Regions from separate parts of the Simplicispira sp. 125 genome, predicted to be linked through region 1. Evidence: predicted binding sites of a transcription regulator. Region 1 holds the regulator's gene; the other holds the start of a gene.

Region 1 (10,924 bases):
AATGCGACCCGCCAGGTTGAACTCCATGCCGGTGGCGTGGCGCTTGCCCGAGAGCAGGTAACCAGGGTTGTCGGGGTCGGTGTTGCGCTCGTTGAATTTTTCGCTGTAGAAAGCGGCCACGCCCAGCAGGGCGCGGCGCTCGAACAGTTCCCACTTGCCGCCGATCTCAAAGTTGCGGCTTTTTTCGGGCGGTGTGTCGGCCAGTGAACCGGTATTGGCGTTCACACTGCCGAATTGGTAGGTGTCGGCCGAGGTGTTGAACGAGGAGCCGTACGACACGTAGTAAGACGCCAGTTCATCGGGTTGGAACAGCACGCCCACACGGGGGCTCCACAAGCCGTCCGAGGTTTCATCGCTCAAAGAGCCGTTCGCGTTGCGGTACGAGGCCTTGAACTGGTCGTAGCGCAGGCCGCCGACCAGCTTGATGGTCGAGTTCAGCGACATCGTGTCTTGCAGGTACAGGCCAATATTCTGTGCCTTGAAGGTGTTATAGGCCACCGGAGCGCGCATATCGGGTGCCCAGGCTCCGTTGTTGGGCGTGCCCACGGTCGTGCCCAGGCCGTTGGTGGCCGACGAATTGCCCGCTGCGTTGGCATAGCTCGAGTTGCGGTTGGCGTCGTCGTGGTAGTAATCCACGCCGGCCAGGATGTCGTGCTTCTTGCCACCCCAATTGAACGAGTGGGTGTAGTCGCTTTGCAGCTGCGTCATCGTGCTGTCGCCGATGCGGCCTTTGGAGGTGCGCGTCAGCGGCGTGCTGGCGTTGATCTGGTCGAGAGCGGTGATGGGCGTGCCAAAGCGGATTACGCTGGCCAGCAGGTCGCGCTCATACTTGCCGTGGCGCAGGCGCGTCTGCAGCTCGCCACCGTCGCCAAAGCGGTGAATGTGGCCCAGCGTGACGTACTGCGACGAGGTGTTGAGGTGGTCGCTGGCCAGGCCGTAGTAGTTTTTTGCCGGAAGTGTGGGCACGATCTTGCCGTTGTCGTTGATCCACGGGCTGTTGTAGCTGGGGCGGCCTTTGACATCCAAGGCGTACAGGCCGATAGAAAACTCATCGCGCGTGCCGATCCCCCAGGCAAACGTCGGCGCTATGCCGCGCTTGTCCTGCTTGGCACCGTCGTTGTCGGAGTCGTGTACCAGGGCGTTGAGGCGCAGTGCGGCGTTCTCGCCGGTCTTGAAGTTGAAGTCACCGGTGAGGCGGTTTTCCTTGCCGGTGCCCAGGGTGTACGAGACTTCGTGCTGGTCGATCAGCAAAGGCGCCTTGTTGACCTGGTTGACCACGCCGCCGGTCGAGCCCTTGCCAAACAACATGGAGGCCGAGCCCTTGAGCACTTCGACGCGGTCGAGGTTGAAGGTGTCGCGTTCGTACAGTGGAGCATCCTTCATGCCATCGGTGTAGATGTCCCCCGCCTGGCCGAGCGAGAACCCGCGCAGGCGCACGTCTTCTTCACCCGTTTCGCCGGACTGGAAGGTCACGCCCGCCGTGGTGCGCAGCACTTCGCGGAAGTCATCCTGGTTGCGGTCGTTCATCAACTTTTCGGTGAATACGGTGACCGATTGCGGGATGTCGCGGATGTCCTGATTTCCCTTGCCCACGGTAGTTTTCTTCACCCGCACGGTGTCCTTGCTCTGGATCTCCGCCGTGTCTTTCACGGTCACCGTGGACAGGGTGGCCGCGTTATCGGTGGTTTGGGCCCAACTGCTCATGGACGCTGCGAGCATCAGTGCGCCCAGCGGAATCAGGGCCTTTTCAGCAGCAGGGGAATATGCGTTGTGCAAAAGCGTTGCGGAACGCTGCTGCGTGGGTTTCTTTGCCAAAGTGGCCTCCGTTGGTTGGAAATGCAATGGACACCGCAGAAGGTGTCGCCAAGGTGGAGCGCTAGGCAGTGGCTGGCAAAGGCGTGGCTGTGCGGGTATCGCGCACAAGGATGTTAAATCAAACGATAGTCATTATCATTCGTGTTGATGTATTTTCGCCACAGGATCAGATCAAACAGACGAAAAAAAGCCGGCAAAGCCGGCTTTGGGGAGCGCAGTCGCTCGTTATTTCACGTGCTTGCCAATCAGGCCGGCCATTTCGAACATGGACACCTGGGGTTTGCCAAAGATTTCCTTGAGCTTGGCATCGGCATTGATCATGCGTTTGTTGGCGGCGTCCTGCAGGTTGTTGGCCTTGATGTAGACCCACAGCTTGCTGATGACCTCGGTGCGTGGCAGCGGTGCTGCACCCACGACAGCCGCCAGGGCGGGGCTGGGCGTCAGGGCTTTCATGAACGCGGCGTTAGGGGTGCGCTTCTTGGCGGGAGCAGCGGTCTTGGCAGCAGCGGCTGGTGTGGCCGGGGCTTTTTTTGCAGTTGCCATGTTGGGAATTTCCTTGTTGGGATGGGTCAATGCACCAGCGAAAACCTGCTTTTCCACTGGCATACGGAATGCTACTGGTAAAAAATCGGCTTTCCAAGCGGGTTCAGGGTTTTTTTGCTTCGCCATGTTGCAGCATTGCGATGGCGGCGCTTTTGTGGGCGCGCTAGTGACAGGCTTGCTGGCTATTGACGATGCGTTTGAGGGCATCGGGGCTCAAAATACGCACATGGCGCTGCTTGACCTCGACAATGCCTTCTTCCACAAATTTTGAGAAAGTGCGGCTCACGGTCTCAAGTTTCAGGCCCAGGTAGCTGCCGATTTCTTCGCGCGTCATGCGCAGCACCAACTCTGACTGCGAGAACCCGCGTGCATGCAGGCGCTGCACCAGGTTGAGCAAAAAGGCGGCCAATCGCTCTTCAGCGCGCATGCTGCCCAGCAGCAACATGACGCCGTGCTCACGCACGATCTCGCGGCTCATGATTTTGTGCACGTGGTGCTGCAGGGCGTTGACTTCGCGCGACAGTTCTTCAATGCGGTCGAAGGGCATGACGCAGACTTCGGCGTCTTCGAGGGCCACTGCATCGCAGGTATGGTGGTCGTTGACGATGCCGTCCAGGCCGATGATCTCGCCGGCCATTTGAAAGCCTGTGACCTGGTCGCGCCCGTCCTCGGTCGCTACGCAGGTCTTGAAGAAGCCTGTGCGGATGGCAAACAGCGAGGTGAACTGTTCGCCATTGCGGAACAGCGTGGTGCCACGCTTGATCTTTCGCCGTACCGCCACGACATCGTCAATGCGCTTGAGTTGTTCGTCGTTCAGACCCACCGGCATGCACAATTCACGCAAATTGCAGTTCGAACACGCAACCTTGAACGCCTGGGGTGTCATGTGAACGGGTACCTGTCCGGTTTCAGACAGAGCGCCCGACGACTCGTCGGCATGGGATGCGGGGACGATGGAGATGCGGGTTGGGGCTGACATAAGTCAAATTATCACCCATTCTGCATTTTTGCCAGAACAGAGCCAGTAGCTCCAACAGGTGCTTGACCAAAATCAAGATTCGAGCCGCTAATCTGGGGCACATTAGAAAAGCCAGCTAGGAACCTAAATGACTGTTGTAACCCCTGAATTGCTCACCCGGTTTGATGTATCGGGACCCCGTTACACCTCGTACCCCACCGCTGACCGCTTTGTTGATGCCTTCGGTGAGGACGAATACGTGCTGGCCCTGCAGCAGCGCAGGCAAAGCGCCGTGGGCAAGGCCTTGCCCTTGTCGGTGTACGTTCACATCCCGTTTTGCGAGTCGCTGTGCTATTACTGCGCCTGCAACAAGATCATTACCAAGCACCATGATCGTGCTGATGTGTATCTGCGCTATTTGAACCGCGAGATTGAGTTACACACGGCGCACTGCGGCGTGGGCCAGGTGGTCAGCCAGATCCACTTGGGTGGCGGCACGCCCACCTTTCTCTCCGATGAGGGGCTGCGTGACCTCATGGGCATGCTGCGCAACCATTTCACTTTGGTGCCCGGCGGTGAGTATTCGATCGAGGTCGACCCCCGTACCGTGGATGCAGATCGGCTGGCCCTGCTGCACGAACTGGGATTCAACCGCCTGAGCTTCGGTGTGCAGGATTTCGACCCTGAAGTGCAGAAAGCCGTGCACCGCATCCAGCCCAAGGAGCAGGTTTTTTCCCTGGTCGAGTCGGCGCGCTCCATTGGCTTTGATTCCATCAACGTCGACCTGATTTACGGCTTGCCCAAGCAAACCCCTGATTCATTCGACCGCACGCTGGCGCAGGTAGCCGAGTTGCGCCCCGACCGCATTGCGCTGTATGCCTACGCCCATTTGCCCGAGCGCTTCAAGCCGCAACGGCGCATTGTGTGGGCAGACCTGCCCATGGCATCGGCCAAGGTGTCGATGCTGTCGCGTTCGCTGGAGGCATTCAGCGCAGCGGGCTATGTTTATGTGGGCATGGACCATTTCGCACTGCCGGACGATGCGCTGGCCATCGCCAAGCGCCAGGGGCGTCTGCACCGCAACTTCCAGGGTTACAGCACGCAGCCCGACTGCGACCTGATTGCCCTGGGGGTTTCTGCAATTGGCCGCGTGGGCGCTACCTATAGCCAGAACGCCAAAACCCTGGACGACTATTACGATCGGCTCAACCAGGGCCACCTGCCGGTGGTACGCGGCCTGGCGCTGACGCGCGACGACCTGGTGCGCCGTGCCGTCATCATGGCTTTGATGTGCCAGGGAGAATTGCTTTTTGAACCCATGGAGCAATCCTGGCTGATTGACTTTCGCACTTACTTTGCCACCGAGTTGGAGCAGTTGAAGGAGATGGAGGGGCAAGGCCTTGTTGTCCTGGGTCCTGAGGGCATCGAAGTGACGGCAATGGGTTGGTACTTTGTGCGGGGCATTGCCATGGTGTTTGACCGGTATCTGCAAGCCGACAAGAACAGAGCGCGGTTTTCCCGCATCATCTAAACCCCATGTTGGCTTCCTTGGCCTCGACTGCGTTGCTCATGGGGCTCGCAGGCGGGCCTCATTGTCTTGCCATGTGCGCCGCGCCGTGCTCTGTCGTGACCGGCCAGGCGCTGCCGCAGGTGCCTGACCAGGCGACCGAACATACACTGCATTGGCTGCCCCGCCCGGGCGGTTTGGCCCGCAGACTGGTGGCATACCACAGCGGGCGATTATTAGGCTATGCGGCCGTGGGTGCGTTGGCTGCCATGGCCATGCAGAGTCTGGCGTGGATGACGCAACACACGGCAGCGTTGCGCCCGGTCTGGACGTTCATGCATGTGGCCGTGCTCGCCTGGGGCCTGATGATGGTGCTGCAGGCACGCCAGCCGGCATGGGTGGAGCAGGCAGGACGCAGCGTGTGGAATCGTGTCCGGCCATTGGTGCAGGCGCCGGGAGGCGTGTTTGTCACCGGATTTCTATGGGCCTTGATGCCTTGCGGGCTGCTGTATTCGGCCTTGCTGGTGGCGGCCCTGAGTGGTGGCGCGTGGCAGGGAGCGCTGAGCATGGCGCTGTTTGGCGTGGGTAGCGGCTTGTGGTTGTTGGCTGGCCCGTGGCTGTGGCAGCACTTGCGTGTACGCATGAATGTCCTGCGCGCCAGTTGGGGGACCCGGTTTGCGGGTTTCTTGTTGATGGCTGTGGCCTGCTGGGCCTTGTGGATGGACCTGGTATACCGGCCGTCGCTGATCTGTCAGTAATAGAAACCGCGTTATCTCAGTCCTTTTGTGGCGCAAAAGCGCCATTGGGGCGATGTCAGCAAAAGTATCTCCAGATGGCTTGATAATGGGGCGCGCATTCCTTTCACGGGCCTTTTCCGCGACGCACCTCTGCAATGGATGACAACACCGCCATACCTATCGCCATAGACCAATTGCGTATTGGTATGTACATCCAGCTCGGACTGAACTGGATGAGCCATCCTTTTCCCGTCAGCAGCTTCCGCATTGCCTCAGAGTCCCAGATCGAGATTCTGCGCGGATTGGGTCTTGCAGAAGTCCGCTACGTTCCTGCCAAGAGCGATCCTGCCCCCGCTACAGCGCTACTAGAGAAGGCGGCGACGTCCCTTGATCAGCGCCAGCAAAAAAATGGCACGGCGTCGGCCAGCCCTGCGACAGAGCAGGAAGATTCGGCCCTGCGGTTGCGGTTGCAGTTGCTGGAGCAGCATCGTCGGCTGGACGCCTGTGACCAGCGGTTCATGGCGGCCACGCGCAACTACCGCAAGCTCGTCGAGAAGGTGGAGGGCGGGCCTATGCTGGCGCGTCTTGAAAGCGAGGCGCTGGTCACCGACTGTGTGCAGGAGTTACTGCAAAACACGGAATCCGTGATCAGTCTGCTGTCCGAGGGCGTGGGCGAGCGCAATGCCTTGCATCCGGTCAACGTCATGGTGCTTTGTCTGCTGATGGGCAAGGCGCAAGGACTGTCGCCCGAGGGCATGCAGGACCTGGGTATGGCCGGGTTGTTGCATGACATCGGCAAGATGCGCTTGCCAGAATCCGTGAATGGCCCGCAGGAGGGGATGACACCGGCAGAGCAGGCCCGCTACCGCAGCCATGTGGGTGAATCTGTGCGTCTGGGCCAAAGCATGGGTTTGTCCAGCGGCGTGCTGCTGGCCATTGCGCAGCACCATGAAATGGCCGATGGCAGTGGTTTCCCCCTGCGGCTCAAGGGCGAGGAGTTGTGCCAGGCGGGGCGTACCCTGTCGTTGGTGAATCACTACGAGCGTTTGTGCAACCCGGGTCGCACAACCCCGGCCCTGACGCCCCATGAAGCCCTCTCCGTCATGTTTGCGCAGCAAAAAGGGTATTTCGATGCCGTTGTGCTGGGCACCTTCATTCGAATGATGGGCGTGTATCCCCCGGGCTCGGTGGTGCAGCTGGTCAATGACCGCTATGCCATGGTGGTGTCGGTCAATTCCTCGCGGCCCTTGCGCCCCCGGGTGATCGTTCATGATGACCGCGTCCCCCGGGACGAGGCACTGATTCTGGATCTGGAAAGCATGCCTGAACTGGGTATTCGTCGCAGTCTTCGTCCCTCGCAATTGCCCCGGGAGTCACTTGAATATTTGTCGCCGCGCAAGCGCATTTGCTACTTCTTCGAAAGAGCCGTAGACCAGGCTGCTGTCGGGGAACGGGTGTGAGCTGCGGCGCGCAAGAGAGTCTCTGGCAAGCTGCGTTTGACGGATTGCAAGAAGCTGTCTGGCTGGTGGATGCATGCGCGCGCACCATCGTTTTTGCCAACCAGCGTGCCGCGCAGCTGGTGGGTTTGCCCAGAGCCGCCCTGATAGGCGTGCCGGTGGAGCGTCTGGCGGCTACCCCCGAAGACCAGTGTTTCTGGTCCGACACTGAAGAGGTGCTGACCCAGGGCATTCATTCCATGACCAGCCTGCTGCGGGGCGACGGCCAGTTGGTTCCGGTCGAGCGCAAGGTGGTGCCGTTCCGTGCGGAGGGAGCCCGGGTGTTGCTGCTGGTCAGCATGGTCGATTGCAGCGCCCGCCAGGCGGTCGAACGCGACCTGGAGACCTTGCTGGCAGAGTTGCGCGCCACGCTGGATTCGGCTGCCGATGGCATGCTGGTCTGCGGGCTGCACGGGGAAGTACGGGCTTTCAACCAGCGCCTGGTACAAATATGGGGCATGCCCCAAGAACTGCTGCTGCAACGCAATGACGACCAGGTGCATGCCTTTCTGGCCTCGCGCGTACGGCATCCTGATACCTACCGGGCTCGGCTGGAAGCAATTGCCACAGACGCTCAGGGGCAGAGCCAGGACGTGATCGAACTGCAGGGTGGCCGGCTCTTGGAGCGGCGCAGCGTGCCCCAGTGGAGCCATGGCGGGGTGACGGGACGGGTCTATTCGTTTCGTGACATCACGCTGGAGGTACAGGCGCAAACCGCCTTGCGCCTGGCGGCCAGGGTGTTTGATTCGAGCCCTTATCCAATTTTCATTGCCGACGACCAGCATCGCCTGGTACGACTTAATCCAGCCTGCGAACAGCTTTTTGGACGCACCAGCCAAAGCCTGCAAAGGTGCGATGTGGTCGGTTTTCTGGGTGTAGGCGCGGCCCGCCAGTTCATGGAGGGTGTGCAGGCCGAGTGGCAGCATGGAGGCCTGTGGAAAGGCGAGTTATGGCTGCCCCGCGAAGACGACAGTGGTTGTGCGATCCATCTCTCCTGGGTGGTGCTGCGCGACAAGGAGGGTAGGATTGAGCAAAGCATTGGCTTCGTGCGTGACCTGACCCAGCAGCATGCCGCGCAGAAACGTATCGACGAACTTGCCTACAGCGATGCCCTCACCGGGCTACCCAATCGGCTTTTGCTGTCGCAAAAAGTGGACTCCGCCATCCGCGCGGCACGGCCAGACGGCACGGGCTTCGCCATCCTGTTCCTGGATCTCGATCGGTTCAAGGTCATCAACGATTCTCTGGGCCATCTTTTTGGTGACAAGGTGCTGCAGTTGGTCACCACACGCTTGCAAACCTGCCTGCGCCAGACCGACATGCTGTGCCGCATTGGTGGTGATGAATTTGCCATGTACCTGCATGCAGGCGATGCTTCGGGCGCCGAGCAGGTGGCGCGCCGCATGCTCGATGTCATGCGCCACCCTTTCACACTTGATGGCATGGGGTTTTCCATCCAGTGCAGCATCGGAGTGTCCCTGTATCCCCAGGACGGCCGGTCTCTGGACGAGCTGATCAAGCAGGCCGACACAGCCATGTACCGGGTGAAGGAGCGTGGGCGCGGCAGTTTTGGTTTTTACCAGCCGCAAATGAATGCCAATCTGCTGGAACGGATGCAGATGGAGCACGCCATGCGCCACGCTCTGGAGAACCAGCGCATGAGTGTGCACTACCAGCCCCAGGTGGATATGGCCTCAGGCCGCATCATTGGTGCGGAGGCCCTTTTGCGCTGGACGGACCCGGACCTGGGCTGTGTCGGGCCGGGCGTTTTCATTCCGTTGGCCGAGGAAACAGGCTATATCGTCCCCCTGGGGGCGTGGGTGCTGGAGCAGGCCGTGCAGGAGGCCGTGCGCTGGAAACAGGCGGGCACACCCATCGTGGTGTCGGTGAATGTCTCCGCACTGGAAATGCGGCAGCCCGATTTCATCGAGCGCCTGACCCGGGTACTGCGAGAAAACGAGTTGCCGGCCGAGTTGCTGGAATTGGAGTTGACCGAATCCATCCTGTTGCAGGACGCCCAGGAAGCCGCCCAGCGGCTGGAGGTGGTGGCCGCCCTGGGCGTGGCGCTGGCCATTGACGATTTTGGAACCGGTTATTCGAGCCTTGCCTACCTCAAAAACCTGCCCATCCACAAGCTCAAGGTCGACCAGTCTTTTGTGCGCGGCTTGCCCGATGATGACGGCGACCACGCCATCGTCAGTGCCATCGTGTACCTGGGCCGATCCTTGCGTCTGTGCGTGGTGGCCGAAGGGGTGGAAACACTGGCCCAGCGTGCAGCGCTGCAGCAAATGCAGTGCGACCAGTACCAGGGCTATCTGTGTTCGCCTGCACTGCCGGCGCTGGAATTTGCGGCTTTGCTGGCCCGGCAAGCATCGGGCTCAGGCATCGTGGTCACGCCGCCGTAAGGCCCTTCCAGAGCATGTAAACCGCCAGCCCCAGCAGCAGGGCGGCAAACACCCGCTTGAGCTGCGCCACGGGCAGCTGGTGTGCGGCGCGGGCGCCCAGTGGTGCTGTGAGCACACTGAACATCGCAATCGTGACCAGGGCGGGTAGCCACACATAGCCCAGGGATGCTGGGGGCAGCCCGGTGGCGGACTGGCCGCTGACCACATAACCGACGGCATTGGCCAGAGCAATGGGAAAACCCAGCGCAGCACTGGTGGCTACGGCATTGTGAATGGGTATGTTGCACCACACCATGAAAGGCACGCTGACGAATCCCCCGCCAGCGCCCACCATGCCCGAGAGAAAACCGATGCTGCTGCCTGCCGCCAGTTGCCCTGCTGTGCCGGGCATTTGGCGTGTAGGCGCTGGCTTTTTGTTGCGCAGCATCTGGTAGGCCGAAAAACTGACAAAGCAGGCGAATACGATGGCCAGCACCGAGCCTTTGAGCAGTGCGAAAACGCCCAGGCTTGCGGCCATGCTGCCCAGCACAATGCCGGGGGCCAGCCGCCGGGCAATGTCCCAGCGCACGGCGCCGCGCTGGTGGTGGGCGCGCACGCTGGAAATGGACGTAAAAACGATGGTAGCCATGGACGTGGCAATGGCCATCTTCACGGCCAGCCCCGGGGCCACCTGCTGTTGGCCGAGGAAATAGGTCAGGAAGGGCACCAGCACCATGCCGCCGCCAATGCCCAGCAGCCCAGCGAGAAAACCAGTGCCCAGGCCCAGCAGAGCCAGTTCAGCGATCAAAAGGGGGTCGAGCAGCATGCGGCGCGGGGGAGAAAAGGCGGGGTGCGCCGGAGCGGGGCAGAAGAGGTGTCTGCGAATGCCACCGGACCCTCATCCTGAACCGGGGGTTCAGGTGGGCGAGGGCAGCCAGGCGTTGGGTTCATCTGACGCGAGATGATCACGCTCACCGGGCGATGTACCAAGCCCGTGCTCAATGAGCATTGGTTCAAGGAAATATAAAGCCCGGCGGCACCGCAGACCATTGCATTGTAGGCGCAGCACGGGGGCTGTGCGTTCAGATCAGGCGGCCGTCATTGCCCAGGGCTTCGTCCAGGCGCTGCACCAGGGCGCGCAGGCGATCATCGCCATCATGGGGGTCTGTGGCCGGCAGTGCAACGGTTTCTGCTGCTGGGGTGGCGCTGGCGGCGGCCAAGTCGGCGGACTCGCGGTCGGCCAGCTCAAACGCCATGTTCAGCGCGGCCAGCACGGCGATGCGTTCGCGTGCGCGCACCTTGCCCGCATCGCGGATGCGCAGCATGGCGGTGTCCACCCGCTCCACCGCTTCCAGTAGGCGCGACTCACGGCCTTCGGGGCAGCCAAGCAGATAGCTCTGCTGCATGATCTGCACCTCCAGCTGTTTCATTCGGAGTCCTTGGGGTCGGGTGATGTGGGCAGGCGCTCGATCAGGGAGTCCACC
Region 2 (10,924 bases), 2.3 Mb from region 1:
GTGCGTCTCCAGCGACTCGAGCATCAGGCGCCGCCGGAAATGCCGTAGCGCGCGACGACTGCGCAGGAAAAGTGCGAACTGGGCTTTGAAGAATTGCGGGGCCATCTTTATCCGTTGCGGAGCAGCAATCGTCGCGGCCGGGCGGGTTCTCGGCTTGCAGGCGTGGCGGCAAAAAGCATGAGCGCTTCAAGCAGAGTATCACCGTGGTGCAAGCAAACGCTGGAATGTTGAAAGCCATGCGCGGCCCCGCAAGCTGCCGACCGCCCGCGCACGAAACGTTATCGGTCAGAAGCTGGTGTGCGGGTCTTCACTGAACGACCGGTCACTGCCTGCGTGGGTCGTTTGAATTCCTGAATAGATAGCTGCTAACGCTTGATGGACGGGCCTTAGAGCCTGTTTTATTGAAATTCTGAGCGGCCGGACGAAGCCCCGGCAAAATGCTCAGTGCGACGTGCCTTCCGAGCGGGTGATCTTGTTCCACACGTTGTATTTGCCCACAGGCTTGTTCATGGGCAGGCGCTTGACCTCTTTGAGCGTTTGCGCGTCGAACACGATGATCGCGCCGTCGCCCTCCCACACACTCACCAGGGCATAGCGGCCATCCTTGGTGAATTCGGTGTGCGCCAGCGTGCGGCCAGGTTCGCGCAGGCTCGCAACGGGCGCCAAAGTTTTCTTGTCGATCAGCGTCAGCGTGTCTTTGGACTTGGGATCCATCATCGAATCTGCCCAGGCATAGGGCGTGTTCTCGTGGCTGCGGATAAAGAAACCGGGGCCGGGCGTGGGAATGGTCTTGACGGTTTTCCAGGTCTTCATGTCGATCACGTCGATGGCGCCGTCCTTCAGGTTGGGGCTGGCCAGCACGGTGGTGCCGTTCCACGCAAACGTGATGCCCGAGCCCAGGTGCGGCATGCCTGCAATCGGCAGCTCGGCGATCTTGCGGCGCACGTCCAGGTTGACAACCTGCGCCGTGGGCGCGCCCCCGGCCGCACCCGGCTTGGGGCGCGTGGAGCCGAGCACGTTTTTGTAGCTCTGGTCGAAGAAGAAGTCGTCCAGCGGCTCGTCCAGCGGTGTGCGGCGCACGTTCTGGTAGCCTGTTTTGGCGATGGCCTCGCCCATCTTGTAGTCGTGCACCAGACCGTCGTAAATCGGGCCGGCCTTGGGGTCGTAGGAGATTTCCCAGACCTCGGGGATGTCCTTGAGCGCCAGCACAAAACTGTGGCGCGGCGCTGCGTCGTACACCGCCGAGACGCGCGAGGCGCTCTTGCCATCGAGCGTGGTGGCGTCGAAGCGCTTGACGAGCTGCAGGTCCGCGTCGAACAGTACGGCGGTGCGCGGCAGATAGTTGGCCGCCATGACCCAGCGCCCGTCGCCGCTGACGGCCACGTTGCGCATGTTCAGCCCGGCGCGCACCTCGGCCACCACGGTAAGGTTCCACAGGTCGTACTTGGTGATCCAGCCGTCGCGCGAGCCAAAAAACACAAAGCGCCCGTCGGGCGTGAATTTGGGGCCGCCGTGCAGCGCGTAGCGGCTGGCAAAGCGGTGGATGACCTCGAAGCGGTCGCCGTCGAGCACCGAGACATGGTGGTCGCCGCCCTCCACCACCAGAAAGATGTTCATCGGGTCGGCCTTCCAGGCCGGCCGGGCCGGAAGATCGCGCGCGCCTGCGGTCTCGGTGCGCGAGGCGCGAATGTCGTTGTCGCTCCAGGCCGGGGCCGGGGTCACGGGTTGGTACACCCAGGCGGCCAGGGCCGTCACTTCGGCGGCGGACAGGGTGTCGGCAAAGCCCGGCATTTGCGTGGCCGGGCGGCCTTGCTGGATCACGCGCAGGGCCTCGGGCTTGCGCAGCCGCTCCAGGCTCTCAGGCAACAGCGCCGGGCCCATGCCACCGGTGCGCTGCGTGCCATGGCAGCTGGCGCAGTGCATGGCGTAGAGCGCAGCGGCGTCCACGGGCGCGGTGGTGGCAGGCGCCTGGGCTTGGGCCATGTCCGCGCCCATCCACAGCAGCCCGGCGCCCAGGGCCATGCGGGCGGCGGTCGCTATCCAGTGGTGCAGGGCCTTACGCATTTTCAGCCTCCACACGGATGTCGATGGTGCGGCGGCGGTGGCCAAAGGGCGTGAGGGTCACGCGCTGTGCATCGCTGCCGGCCTCCAGCCCGATCTCGTCGTCGCGCAGGTAGCAGCCGGGGTCCTCGGCCCAGGCGTCGCCCGTAAGCTGCTGGGCGCGCACGCGGGTGTTCCCGCCGCATACGTCAAAGTAGTGGCACTGCGCGCAGCGCCCGCCCACGGGGCGCGGGTGCGCCTTGAGGCCGGCCATCAGCGGCTCGGAGGTGTCGGGCCAGATGGCCGAGAAGGGCCGCTGGCGCACATTGCCCAGGTCGTGGTGCCACCACATGGTGTCGGGGTGCACGCTGCCCAGGTTGTCGATGTTGGCCACGTTCACGCCGCTGGAGTTGCCGCCCCAGGCGATGAGGCGTTCGCGCAGCGGCGCCTCCCACTGCGGCATGCGCTCGCGCACCCACTGAATCAGATAGGGGCCGTCGGCGTCGTTGTTGCCGGTCACGTAGTCTTCCTCGCGGCCCTCCAGAGCGGACTGCCAGGCGCGCTCGAACAGCAGGTCGAGCGCGTCGCGCGTGGCCTGGAACTGCGCGTCCTTGCCGCGGTGGATGTTGCCGCGCCCGGCGTAGTTGAGGTGCGAAAAATAGAACTTGTCCACGGCCTCCTGGCGCATCAGGTCGAGCAGCGCCGGGAAGTCGTGCGCGTTCATGGCCGTCATGGTGAAGCGCAGGCCCACCTTCACGCCGCGCTGGTGCAGGTAGCGCACAGCAGCCAGGCTGCGGTCGAACGCGCCATCGAGGCGGCGGAAATGGTCGTGTGTCTCGCGCAGTCCATCGAGGCTGATGCCCACGTAGTCGAAGCCCATGGCGGCGATGCGGTTGGCCATGGCTTCGTCGATCAGCGTGCCGTTGGTCGACAGGCCCGTGTAGAACTTCATCGCCTTGGCGCGCTCGGCGATCTCGAAGATGTCGGGCCGCATCAAAGGCTCGCCGCCCGAGAGGATGAGCACCGGCACACGGTAGCCCTTGAGGTCGTCCATCACGCCAAACACCTCCTGCGTGGACAACTCGCCCTCGTAGTCGTGGTCGGCTGAGAGCGCGTAGCAGTGCTTGCAGGTCAGGTTGCAGCGGCGGATCAGGTTCCAAATAACGACCGGGCCGGGGGCACCGCCGCTGCCCCGGCGTGCGTGCACGGCCTGCGGGTACTGGCCGGTTTTTTCGGCTTGCGCGAGCTCGCGCATGTATTGGCTGATGCGGAACATGGTTCAGCTTTCCTTGAGTCGCAATCCGGTTTTTTTCAGGATCGCGGTGGAGTAAAGAATGTCGTGGCCCGTGCAGGCCGCGCCCAGGAGTGCACGCACCTGCTCGGCCTGCTGTTCGACTTCGGCGCGCGTGCGGCCATGCAGCATGGCGAAAAGGTTGTATGGCCAGTAAATGCCCCCTGTCGGTGTGCTTTGCACACCGTCTCCTCCCGAGGGGGACTCGGCATCTTGGGAGCGGCCCGGCGATGCCTTGGGCAGGTGGCGCGGGCGGCGGTAGCAGTGGCTCACGCCGGGCAGCTGGCCGATGCGTTCGCCGAGCTGGTCCACCAGCGCGTCGTCCACGTCCCAGACGCTCATGCCGTTGGCCGTGAAGCCCAGGCGGTAGTGGTTGGGTACGGCGCCGATGCGGCGGATGAGTCCGCTCTCGATCATCTGCGCCAGGCGCTCGCGCACCTGCTGGCCCGAGACGCCGAGCTGTTGCCCCACGGCGTCGTAGGGGCGCGGCACCAGCGGCAGGCCGCCCTGGGTGGCGGCGATCAGCTGGCGGTCGAAATCGTCAAGCGCCATGCTGCACTCCGCTCGTGAGGGGGAGCTTGAGTTCGACGAAGAACTCGCGCTCCTTCGGGAAGTCCAGCACGGGGAGGCCCGTTTCGGCCTCGATGCGTTCAATGGCGGCGGCACACTGCGCCGGGGTTTCGGTGCCGAGCACGAACCACATGTTGAGCGCATGGTCGCGCCGGTAGTTGTGCGCGATCTCGGGGTGGGCGTTGACCTGGGCCGTGACGGCCTCGTAGCGCTCCTCGGGGACGGCCATGGCGGCCAGCACGAACAGGCCGCCCGCGCGCTCGATCTGGAACAGCGGACCGAAGCGCGTGAGCATGCCGCTGTCCAGCAGGGCCGAGAGCCGACCGATCACGTAGTCCTCGGTCCAGCCGAACTCAAACGCCACATCGGCGAAGGGCCGCTCGGTCAGCGGCAGGTCGCCGTGCAGGCGCTCGAGCAGGCGGGCATCATCCGGCGACAGCATCAAGCACCTCCGGTAGGGCGGCGTCCGGTGCCGTGGCGGTGGGCAGGGCGCGGAAGCGCCGGGGGCCGGTCTGCTTGAAGCGGCGGCAGGAGAACAGCACCTCGTGCGGATAGTGCGCCAGGCCTGCGTTGCCCATCGCGCGTGCGATCACCTCCAGCACCGCCGCACGGTCGCGGCCATGCACCATGCAGTACAGGTTGTAGGGCCAGCCCTCGGCGCGCTCGCGTCGGTAGGCCAGCGTCACGCCGGTTTCGCGCGCCAGGGCCTCGCCGCACCGGTCCACTGCGGCGTCGGGAATATCGAACACCGTCATGGCGTTGGCGTCAAAGCCCAGTTCGTGGTGGCGCACGATGGCGCCGATGCGCCGCAGCGTGCCCTGGTCCAGCCATTGCTGCAGCGTCGCCAGCACCGAGGCGGGCGTTCGGCCCAGCGCCTGCGCCCAATCGTCGAAGGGGCGCGGCACCAGCGGTACCCCGGCTTCCAACAAGGCCGCCAGCGGGCGGTCGGCCTCGGCCACTGGCGTGGCTTCGGGGGCGGCCGCCATGGGCGCCGGGGCGGTGCGTTCGCGCAGATCGAAACCCAGGTCAATGCGGTAAGCGCGTTGCATGCGCAGTTGCAAGGCGCTCAATTCCGTGGCTTCTTCGAGCGATGCCATGGCGCTGTGCACAGCGGCATCGTCGTGCCCCGTCATCACGAACCACAGGTTGTTGCGGTGCTCGCGCTGGTAGTTGTGGTTGACGCCTGGGTGGCTGGAAACGAGGGCTGCCACAGCGTCCAGCCGCTCGGGCGGCACGGCCATGGCGGCCAGCAGGGCGGCGCCGCCAGCATTGCCCGCGAACACGCCGCCGATGCGGCTCAGGGCGCCTTCTTTCTGCAGCCGGGCGTAGCTGTCCAGTACCTCCACAGCGGAGAGATTCAGCGTGGCGCCGATGTGCGCAAAAGGCTCGCGCACCAGCGGAAAGCCGCGCTGCCAGGGGTTGAGCAGCGCGAGGCGCTGTGCCGCGTGGGCTTGCATGTCAAAAGCCCAGCCGCGCGGCGCGCGACGTGAAGAAGATGCCGCTGGGCGAATCGATGGTCATGGTCGCCTGGGTGGCGAAGGTCTGCGTGTCGATCACGCTGACGCGGTGGTCGTCGCGCGAGCTGATCCACACCGATTCGCCGCGCGGCGTGAACTCCATGTGCAGCACGGCCTTGCCGGGTTCCAAGGTGCGCACGATTTTTTGCGTGGTGGTGTCGATGACCTGCACACGGTGGTAGTCGGGCACCGAGAAGTTCACCCACACCTGGCGGCCGTCGGGCCGCGCCATTACGAACACGGGCTGGCCCGCCACCGGGATGCGGCCCACCTCCTGCCAGGTGTCGGTGTCCACCACCAGCACCTCGTGGCGGCCGATGGCGGGCAGGTAGGCGCGGCGCCCGGCCACGGCCCAGCCGCGCAGGTGCGGCATCTTGTAGACCGGCAGCGGCTCCTGGCCCCGGCCGTAGCCGCCCAGGATGCGGCGCACCTGGGGCTTTTCCTCCCACAGGTCCACCATGGCGAGGCCGTCTTCGCCAAACAGCCCGGCGATGTAGTGGCGGCCATTGGGGGTGACGAGCGCGTCGTACGGCTGGTGGCCGATGTTGCGCAGCCGCGTGGTGCGCGGCTGCGCGGGGGTAGACAGGTCACTGATCCAGATCTCGTCGGCATCGAACAGGCTGTAGGCAAAGCGGCGCCCTGGCAGGTCCACCAGGCCGACCACGCGCGAGAGCTTGCCCGGTGCATATTCGGCCGGAATGTCTGCCAACAGAGTCAGCGTTGCGGCATCAAACGCCTTGATACCGCCCGGGGTGTAGTTTTGCGCTACGACCATGCTGCCGTCGGCGCTGATGGCGCCGCCAATCGAATTGCCCGCCTGCATCACACGGCCAACGGTGCGGCGGGTGAGCAGATCCACCTTGGTGAGTGCGCCGTCGCGCCCAAACACATAGGCGTAACGGCCGTCGCGAGAGAACACCACCGAGGCGTGCGAGAGGTCGCCCAGCCCTTGTACCTCGGCCAGCACCTTGCGTTCACTGGTGTTGACGATGGCCAGCGTTCCCGTGGCGCGGGCAACGACCACGCCCAGGTCGCCCGTACCGGTGGCGGCAGGCAGACCGGCGCAGCCGGCGAGCAAAGAAGATGCGCCCATCAGGGCAAGGCAGTCGCGGCGTTTCATTGGGGGGCTTTCGAGGGTTCAGGGAAACCGGCGAGCAATTGCCCGGCGATCCACAGGGCATCCGCCTCGCTCAGCATGGCCTTCCAGGGGGCCATGGGCGTACCGGGGCGTCCACCGTAAATGGTGGCAGCCAGAAATTCGAGTGGCTTGTCTGCCAGCGCAGCACGGGTCAGGGCCGGGCCCAGGCCGCCGGTCAGGTACAGGCCATGGCACGAACCGCAGTCCTGGCGCACCATGCGCACCAGTGCGCCCTGGCGGGCGGCATCAGGGGCGGGTGCCTGCGCCTGGGCACTACTGGCAGCCAGCAGCGCCAGACCCAGCAGCGGCTTCCACAGTGCGCTGCGTTTGCGGGGAGCGGGGCCGTGCAGGCGGAAGGGGTGGAGGGACAATAGTGGCACCATGGAGGGATGTTCACCGCATTGGCCGGATGCGTCCTTGATGTGCATCAAGGACACTTGGGCAAGGGCTTTTGACAATGGCCCCACCTACAGTCTGCCTTTTTGTTCCGGAGTTTTGATGGATTTTCCCCACCCCCCAGTCCACAGTACCGTCCCGCGCGGTGCGGACGCACCGTCCGTCGCATTGGCCCCCGTGCCCCGCTCCGCCTGGGGCCGCGTGACGCTGGTCGGCGCCGGGCCGGGCGATGCAGAGCTGTTGACGCTCAAGGCCGCACGGGTACTGGCCAGTGCCAGCCTGGTGCTGTACGACCACCTGGTGTCCAAGGATGTGCTGCAGCACGTACCCGCCAGCGCAGAGCTGATCTATGTAGGCAAGCAAAGCAGTAACCACAGCCTTCCGCAAGAAGGCATCATCGACCTCATGGTGCGACTGGCACAGGCGGGCCGGTCGCTGGTGCGCCTCAAGGGGGGCGACCCCTATATTTTTGGCCGTGGCGGCGAAGAAGCCCAGGCCCTGGCCGCCGTAGGCATCGCCTGTGAAACCGTGCCCGGCATCAGTGCCGCACAAGGTGCTGCGGCTGCTACGGGTATTCCGCTCACCCACCGCGACCATGCAGGCATGCTGGTGTTTGCCACCGGCCATTTGCAGGGCGAAGGCGAGGAGCGCAGTGTCGCCCTGGACTGGGCCGCGCTGGCACGGCCCCGGCAGACCGTCGTGATCTACATGGGTGTGGGTACCTTGCCGCTCATCTGCGCCAAGCTCATCGAGCATGGTTTGCCGCCCGGTACGCCCGCAGCGTTGATCGAACGCGCCACCCTGCCCGACCAGCGCAGCATCATCGGCACGCTGCAAAGCCTGCCGGCCTTGGGCGTGGCACACCAGGTGTGCCCGCCGGCGCTGATCATGATTGGTGAAACCGTCTCGCTGCAGGCACGCATTGGCAGCCAGGCGACGGTGGTGGCAGCTCCCTAATCGGCTTGCTTTTGCGGTGCGTTCCAGCCGTGAGAGGCAACGTAAGCGAACAGAAATTCCATGAACTTTTCCACGGCAGGCGAGGGCGAGGTATTGCTGCGCACATAGACCTGGAAAGTGCGCCGCAGTTCGGGCTCGTGCAAGGGGCGCATCTGCAACTGGTACAGCCGCACCAGTGACGTGGCGTAGGGCAGGCAGGCGGTGATGCCCAGCCGCGCGCTGACCATGCTCAGTGCCGTGGTCATGAAGGCCACCTCGTTGCTCGGCTGCAGCGTCAATTTTTGCAGTGCCACATGCAGATCGAGCGCCAGGCGTTCGGTGAACTGGCCCTGCAGCGCAATGAAGGGGTGCTGCACTACATCGCTCCAGCAGATACGCGGCAGGGCTTCCAGTGCGTGGCCCTGGGGGAAAACCACCATGAAGGGCATCTCGAACAGTGGCTGGGCGGTGATGTCTGCGCTGGTGGCACGTTCGGGGCCAATGCCGAAATCCACTTCGCCAGCGGCCACACGCATCAGCACGTTCTCGACGGCGCAGTCGGTCAGGCGCACCTGCACGCCAGGGTGCTCGGCGCGGTAGGCTGCAATCACATCGGGCAGCAGGGTGCAAGCCATCAACTGGGGCGCGGCGATGCGCACCATGCCTTTGCGCAAGGCTTTGAGATCGTCAATGCTGGCCAGGGCTCCATCGAGGTCCTGCAGGGTTTTTTCCACCAGGGGCACAAAGCTGCGACCCACCTCGGTGAGGCTGATGCTGCGGGTGTTGCGGTCCACCAGGCGCACGCCCAGTCCCAACTCCAGTTCTTTGATCAGGCCGCTGAGCGCCGATTGCGTGATGTGCAAGGAACCCGCCGCCTGGGTAAAACTGCCCGTGCGGGCCAGCGCCACCAAGGCGCGCAACTGGCGCAAGCTGACATTCATTGGGAAATCTTATGAGTAGATCAATTAATACCGTTTGAATGATAGATGGCAAAGGCTTTTAATGGCAAACATCGCCAGACAGCCCAGGCGCGGCTGGCGAACCGCCCCGCAGCACGCAGTGTCCGTGCTGCCGCTGCGGCGGAATCTGGTTCAGGCACTGGTTCACCGACTGGAGACAAGGCATGAAGATCAAGAAGTTTCACCATGTGGCTTATCGCTGCATCGACGCCAAGCAAACCGTGGAGTGGTACGCCAAGTACCTGAACATGGATTTCATCCTCGCGATTGCCGAAGACGAAGTACCTTCGACCAAAGAGCCCGATCCCTACATGCATATCTTCCTGGATGCCGGGGGCGGCAATATCCTGGCATTCTTCGAGCTGCCGACCAAGCCGCCGATGGACCGCGACCGCAATACGCCCACCTGGACGCAGCACCTGGCCATGGAAGTGGGCAGCATGGAAGAGATGATGGAGGCCAAGGCGCGCATGGAGGCCGATGGCATCGAGGTGATTGGCCCGACGGAGCACACCATCTTCAAGTCCATCTACTTCCGCGACCCCAGCGGCCACCGCCTGGAGCTGGCCGTGAACACCGGCACGCCGGAGATGATGAAGAAGCTCGACGATGTGAAGTGGGACATGCTCAACGAATGGGCACAGACCAAGAAAGCACCCAAGCACGCCGCCTGGATGCACGACGGCAGCTACGCCAAGTAACTGCCCCTCCCCCCGACGCAGCACCGAAAAGGACCCAACCATGGCCCAACGCTTTGGGCGCGCCTGCGTGCGTGCACTGGAGATCGTCATCGTCGCCTGCCTGGCGGTGATGGCGGTGCTGGTGTTTGGCAACGTGGTGCTGCGCTACGCCTTCGATTCGGGCATTGCGGTGTCCGAAGAACTCTCGCGCCTGCTCTTTGTCTGGCTGATTTTTTTGGGCGCCATCCTGGCGTCGGTGCAGCGTGCGCACATCGGTTTTGATGCACTGGTGGAGCGCCTGCCGCTGGCCGGACGCAAACTCCTGGTGGTGCTCACGGGCAGCCTGATGTTGTGGGCGTGCGGCATGTTCCTGGTGGGCGGCTGGAAGCAGATGCAGATCAACCTGGGCAACAGCTACCCGGTGCTCGGTATTTCCTACGGCTGGCTGTATGGCGTGGCGATCGTGTTTGGCGGCGGCATGGCGCTGGCCATCGCCAACAACATCTGGCAAACGCTGCGCAGCACTGGCAGCCCGGCACTGACCAAAGACCTGGGCGATCGCATTCTCGAGAAGATGCCCGAGGTAGCCGCCAGTGATAAGAAGGGAGAGCCACGGTGAGCGCCGCCATCTTCTTGGGAGCGCTGCTGTCGCTCATCGCATTGGGCATGCCGATTGCCTTTGCGCTGCTGCTTTCGGGCGTGGCCGTCATGTTCCAGATGGGCCAGTTCGATTCGCAAATCGTGGTGCAGAACGCGATCGGCGGGGCCGATAACTTCGTGCTCATGGCCGTGCCCTTCTTCATCCTGGCCGGTGAATTCATGAACGCCGGCGGGCTGTCGCGTCGCATCGTCGAAATGGCCGGTGCCTTCGTCGGCCACTTGCGCGGCGGGCTGGGCTACGTGGCGATTTTTGCCGCCATCCTGCTCGCCAGTCTCTCGGGCTCGGCCGTGGCAGATACCGCCGCACTCGCCGCCATCCTGGTGCCCATGATGCGCCAGGCCGGCTACGACCCGGCGCGCGCCTGCGGGCTGATGGCGGCGGGCGGCATCATTGCGCCGGTCATTCCGCCGTCCATTGGTTTCCTGCTCTTTGGCGTGGTGGCCAATGTGTCGATCACGCGGCTTTTTCTCGCGGGCATCGTGCCGGGCGTGATGATGGGCGGCGCGCTCGTCGTCGCCTGGTGGCTGGTGTCGCGCCGCACGAGCGTGCTGGTGGCGCCGCGCAAACCCTGGAAAGAGCGCCTCGCGCTGCTGGGCAAAGGCTTCTGGGCGTTGATGCTGCCGGTGATCATCATCGGTGGCCTGAAATTCGGTATCTTCACACCGACCGAGGCGGCTGTGGTGGCGGCTGTCTACGCGCTGTTTGTCGGTGCGGTGATTTACCGCGAACTCACGAT

What was found. The regulator FNR, encoded in region 1, switches genes on or off when oxygen is low (the NO sensors DNR and NnrR bind a similar motif). The targets are predictions, from matches to a motif close to TTGATNNNNATCAA.
Region 2: a site for FNR is predicted at 6,974-6,987, ahead of cobA (uroporphyrinogen-III C-methyltransferase). Genes of this name have one in related genera too.

What each region holds. Positions count from the first base shown of each region.
Region 1 is NZ_QEKM01000001.1:340,866-351,789, forward strand. It holds gene C8D04_RS01635 (TonB-dependent siderophore receptor) at 1-1,704, opposite strand, end outside; gene C8D04_RS19170 (SWIB/MDM2 domain-containing protein) at 2,041-2,358, opposite strand; gene fnr (fumarate/nitrate reduction transcriptional regulator Fnr) at 2,522-3,244, opposite strand; gene hemN (oxygen-independent coproporphyrinogen III oxidase) at 3,465-4,847, shown strand; gene C8D04_RS01655 (sulfite exporter TauE/SafE family protein) at 4,853-5,581, shown strand; gene C8D04_RS01660 (HD domain-containing phosphohydrolase) at 5,716-7,020, shown strand; gene C8D04_RS01665 (EAL domain-containing protein) at 7,017-9,461, shown strand; gene C8D04_RS01670 (sulfite exporter TauE/SafE family protein) at 9,448-10,266, opposite strand; gene C8D04_RS01675 (cell division protein ZapA) at 10,523-10,870, opposite strand; gene C8D04_RS01680 (DUF904 domain-containing protein) at 10,867-10,924, opposite strand, start outside.
Region 2 is NZ_QEKM01000001.1:2,594,504-2,605,427, reverse strand. It holds partial or broken gene mgtA (magnesium-translocating P-type ATPase) at 1-105, opposite strand, end outside; gene C8D04_RS12175 (nitrite reductase) at 442-1,995, opposite strand; gene nirJ (heme d1 biosynthesis radical SAM protein NirJ) at 2,057-3,316, opposite strand; gene C8D04_RS12165 (AsnC family transcriptional regulator) at 3,320-3,883, opposite strand; gene C8D04_RS12160 (Lrp/AsnC family transcriptional regulator) at 3,873-4,343, opposite strand; gene C8D04_RS12155 (Lrp/AsnC family transcriptional regulator) at 4,327-5,358, opposite strand; gene C8D04_RS12150 (cytochrome D1 domain-containing protein) at 5,360-6,538, opposite strand; gene C8D04_RS12145 (cytochrome c) at 6,535-6,939, opposite strand; gene cobA (uroporphyrinogen-III C-methyltransferase) at 7,055-7,909, shown strand; gene C8D04_RS12135 (LysR family transcriptional regulator) at 7,906-8,829, opposite strand; gene C8D04_RS12130 (VOC family protein) at 9,012-9,548, shown strand; gene C8D04_RS12125 (TRAP transporter small permease) at 9,589-10,146, shown strand; gene C8D04_RS12120 (TRAP transporter large permease subunit) at 10,143-10,924, shown strand, end outside.